DNA from 2 places in the Serratia sp. NA_112.1 genome. Region 2 is predicted to be linked to the other one. Evidence: predicted binding sites of a transcription regulator. Region 2 holds the regulator's gene; the other holds the start of a gene.
What was found. Region 2 encodes LexA, which represses DNA repair genes until DNA is damaged. Its sites were predicted from a motif close to TNCTGTATGTACATACAGNA; they were not measured.
Positions count from the first base shown of each region.

Region 1: a site for LexA is predicted at 1,374-1,393, ahead of dinB (DNA polymerase IV). Genes of this name have one in related genera too.

Region 1 is NZ_JBQZFO010000001.1:69,299-71,762, reverse strand. It holds gene pepD (beta-Ala-His dipeptidase) at 1-97, shown strand, start outside; gene dinB (DNA polymerase IV) at 298-1,359, opposite strand; gene ACUTQ5_RS00370 (glycerophosphodiester phosphodiesterase family protein) at 1,556-2,440, shown strand.
Region 2 is NZ_JBQZFO010000008.1:181,711-184,174, reverse strand. It holds gene plsB (glycerol-3-phosphate 1-O-acyltransferase PlsB) at 1-509, opposite strand, end outside; gene ACUTQ5_RS16635 (diacylglycerol kinase) at 659-1,027, shown strand; gene lexA (transcriptional repressor LexA) at 1,150-1,758, shown strand; gene dinF (MATE family efflux transporter DinF) at 2,051-2,464, shown strand, end outside.

The sequences.
Region 1 (2,464 bases), on a different contig from region 2:
GCCACACTCGCCGGATGAACAGGTGCATATCGAAAGCGTGGGCCTGTACTGGAAACTGCTGACGGCGCTGCTGAAAGCGATCCCGGAACGCGCGTAATATTCCAGATAAACCCAAGGCGCAAATATTTGCGCCTTGGGTTGCTGACAAAGCAGGAAAAAGCGTGGTTTTTCCTGCTTTGTGGTGAACAGCCGAAAATCAATAAATTGATTTTCCTGATTTTTATTTATCGGCCTCGACTCGCTCTGGGCAGGAATGAGGTTTGTCATCAGTCTGAGGCACAAATATTTGCGCCTTTGTTATTCCCAGGGTAGCAACAGTTGCCGCTCCAGTTGCGGATCCAGTAACGTCACGTGCAACCCGACCAGTCGCACCCCGCGACCTTCACGCCGCTCACGCCATACCTGCCGCGCCACGTTGATCAAATCGTCTTTATTCAGTACCGGCCAAACGTGTTCCTGCGTCGTTTGCTGGAAATCCTGAAACTTCAGTTTTACCCCTTGCCGGGCGATGTGCAGATCCGGTTTCACCTTACGCAACCGCAGTTCCAGCTCGGGATAGAGTTTGTCGACGATCAGCGCTTCGCAGTCTTCCCAGTTATGGATATCTTCCGCCAGCGTGCGCTCCACCCCCACCGATTTACGCAACCGCTCTGGCGAAACTTCACGCAGATCGATCCCCTGACAACGCTCCCATAGTACCCGGCCAAATTTGCCGAAGCGCTTTAACAGCGCCGCCAGGTCATACTGCTGTACATCGGCGCAGGTGATCAGCCCCACTTCCTCCAGCCGTTTGGCGGTCACTTTGCCCACGCCGGGGATTTTACTCAGCGGTAACTGCTGTAAAAAACCTGGCACCTGTGCCGGGGTGATGACGTATTGTCCGTTCGGTTTATTCAGCTCTGAGGCAATTTTGGCGAGGAACTTGATCGGCGCGATACCGGCAGAAGCGGTGAGGTTGAGTTCGTCGGAGATAGTCTGGCGGATTTGCTCGGCGATCAACGTCGCCGAGCCGTTGCACTGGCTGCAGTCCGTCACGTCCAGATAGGCTTCATCCAGCGACAGTGGTTCAATCAATGGGGTGTAACGGGCGAATATTTCGCGGATATGCTGCGAAGCTTCCTTATACGCCGCCATACGGCCGGGCAACAGCTTAAGGTGCGGGCAAAGCTTGAGTGCCATCGCCGTCGACATCGCACTGTGTACGCCATAGCGACGTGCAGGATAGTTGGCGGTGCTGATCACCCCACGCCGGTCGGCACTGCCGCCGATCGCCAACGGAATATCGCGCAGGCTGGGATCGTCGCGCATTTCTACCGCTGCGAAGAAGCAGTCCATATCGACATGAATGATTTTACGCATCGCGCCTCCAATAGTACTGTATAAGTATACAGTCAAAAATGGAAAGCTCAAGCCCCGGCTCGACTCGGTGAAAACAGGCTTTCACCCAATTATCTTCGATTTGTTAAAAAAGCGTAATTTTTCAATAGTACGCTATGGCAAATTAACCACCGCTGTTACTGATAACAATAACTCTACGCACAGGATGGTGCCCTACATGAAATCATTATCGGTCTATTTGTTAGCTTCAGCCCTATCCCTGATATCCCTTGCCGCTACCGCAGCTCCCGCCATTATCGCTCACCGTGGTGGTACTGCCGACGCTCCTGAAAATACCCGCGTCGCGATTGAAACCGCGCTGAAAAATGGCGCTGACGCCATCTGGATCACTCTGCAGGAATCCAAAGACGGTGTGATCGTGCTTTACCGCCCTTCCGATCTGAAAGCGCTAACCAATCAGCAGGGGCTGGTCTCCGCTTTTACCGCTGCACAACTGGCGAAAGTTGATGCCGGTTGGTCATTCACCAAAGGTGAAACCTACCCGTTCCGGGGGAAAGGCATTGGCATTCCTCGTTTGGATGAGATCCTCAATGCCTTCCCCAAGGTTAACTTCTATCTGGATATCAAATCCCCAGACGCAGACCCGGCCCAGTTCGGCAAAGCCCTGCTGGCAACGCTGGAAAAAACCAACAGCCTGAACCGCACCCGCGTGTACTCCACCGATACCAAATATCTGCAAGCGCTGCCACTGGCAATTAAGCGTTTTGAAACCCGCGATAAAACCCGCGACCTGCTGGCGAATATCAGCCTATCGCACCTGTGTGAGCTGAAACCAAGCCATCAGCAACCGCGCTGGTATGGGCTGGAACTAAAGCGTGAAGTGGAAGTGGTGGAGAAATTTACCCTGGGTGAAGGGCGCTCCAAGGCGTTTCTGACCTGGGATAAAGAATCGATCGACTGCTTCCGCTCACAAGGGCCAGCGCACATCATTCTGTTCGGCATCAACTCACCGGCGGAATACCAGCAGGCGGTGGCGTTAGGCGTGGACGGGGTGATGGTCAACTCACCGGCCGAAGCAAAGAGCTTTGTTAAGGCAAAATAACCGATAAAAAAGGGGCGCTGCATG
Region 2 (2,464 bases):
ACGGTATTGGAAAAACGGACAAAGCTGTCGCGGCCGAGCCACAGCACGGCGAAGAATTTCTGCACGCCGTTCAGCAGACGCAGATGTGGGGTACCATGACCTTCGCGCCCTGGAGAGCGGCCGAACATCACCGAAACCGGCAGCATCTGAATGTCGAGATCCGGATTACTGCGGTGCAGATCCAGATAGTCGTGGAACAGCTTTACCGACTCTTCTTTCGGCGTGTAGTAGCGGAATACGCGCGGCCCGTCGTGAATAAACACGTGGCTTGGCAGCACGGTGCCGTCTATCTCCAGCGGATCGAGGGGATCGGGCAGATCTTGCGCCAGGCACTGGGTGCGCAGCGTCAGCAAATCCGCCTTGGAATTATAAGGTAAAACATACAAAATCGGCCGTGAGGGATCCAACCCTAACTCCGTGACCGGATCTGAAGGGATAACCTTACTTCTTACCAACAGTTTAAGTGGTAAATTCAATAGTTTATAATAAATTTTACGCCAACCTGACATAACAACGTGAAGCCTCTTGTTAGCAATGCGCCGCAAGCATACCAGAAACCGGGTAGCAGATCTGTGGTGTTGGAAAACCGTGAGCCGGGAGAGTTTCCTGGCCTAGACTGTTTAATTATGACTTATCTCTGCTAAAGGCACTCAAAAACATGGCAAACCAAGCAACCGGCCTGACCCGTATTATTAAAGCCGCCGGCTACTCTTATAAAGGCTTTTCCGCTGCCTGGCAGCACGAAGCGGCATTCCGCCAGGAATTGGTGGCGACCGTGCTGGCTATCATACTGGCGATTTGGCTGGACGTAGGTGCGATAGCGCGCATTTTACTGATCGGATCTGTGCTGTTGGTGATGATCGTCGAAATACTCAACAGCGCGATTGAGGCGATTGTCGATCGAGTGGGGACCGAGCATCACGAGCTTTCCGGTCGGGCAAAGGATATGGGCTCGGCGGCGGTCTCACTGGCGATTATTTTGGCGCTGTTCGTCTGGGGTTCGGTGCTGTGGCAGCACTTTGCCTGAGTGGCGGCATTGCATTGCGACCCGTGTCGCTAATCCCTGATTTTTATTCACTCTTCGGTTCCCAAGCTGCAGTTACCTGTATATACTCACAGCAAGACTGTATAAACAAACAGGGGGGCGGAATGAAAGCACTAACTACCAGACAGCAAGAGGTCTATGATCTGATTCGCGATCATATTTCGTCCACTGGCATGCCGCCAACGCGCGCCGAGATCGCCATGCGTCTGGGGTTCCGTTCGCCAAATGCCGCAGAAGAACATCTGAAAGCGCTGGCGCGTAAAGGCGTTATCGAGATTATCTCCGGCGCTTCGCGCGGCATTCGCCTGCTGATGGAAGATGAAGAGGGTTTACCGCTGATTGGCCGTGTCGCCGCCGGTGAGCCGCTGCTGGCGCAACAGCATATCGAAGGGCACTACAAGGTCGATCCTTCCCTGTTCAAACCGAGCGCAGATTTTCTGCTGCGGGTCAACGGCATGTCAATGCGTGACATCGGTATTCTCGACGGCGATCTGCTGGCAGTGCATAAAACTCAGGACGTGCGTAATGGCCAGGTGGTTGTGGCACGCATTGAAGATGAAGTCACGGTCAAACGCCTGAAAAAGCACGGTAACGTGGTTGAGCTGTTGCCGGAAAACAGTGAATTCCAGCCGATTGTGGTCGATCTGCGTCAGCAGAATTTCACCATTGAAGGTCTGGCGGTCGGTGTGATCCGCAATGGCGACTGGGTTTAATCCTCGCGCCTAAACATCGTCCTCTGATTCAAGTCGCCCCAGCTCTGGGGCGATGTCATATCTGATTCACTATATACCCTATAGCTTTCAAGTTGCAGCTAAGCGGCCAACTCGCTCATCCCCAGGCGCTTACTCAGGTAAGTAACTGGGGTGACAAATCTGCCGGGAGCAGATTTGAATGCTGCTCGCAGCGGCCCCAAAGGGGTGTGGCCCATGGACGGGCCACATAACTGAGTGCAGATAACAACACTGCAACTTGAAAGATGACGGGTATACACGGGAACATTTCACTATGCGCCTGTTTTCTGCCTTCACCAGCGATACCGATAAAGCCCTGTGGCGCCTTGCGCTGCCCATGATTTTCTCCAATATCACCGTGCCGCTGCTTGGGCTGGTGGATACCGCAGTGATCGGCCACCTCGACAGCCCTACCTATCTGGGGGGCGTAGCGGTTGGCTCCATGGCGACCAGCTTCCTGTTTATGCTGTTGCTGTTTCTGCGTATGAGTACCACCGGGCTGACCGCACAGGCGTTGGGGGCGCAAAATCCGCAGGGGCTGGCACGAGCCTTTATGCAGCCGTTGCTGCTGGCAGTGTTGGCTGGGGCGGCGATTGTGTTACTGCGCTATCCGCTGATTGAGTTGGCACTAAGAATCGTCGGTGGCGATGGGACGGTGCTGGAACAGGCTCGCTTATTCCTCGAGATC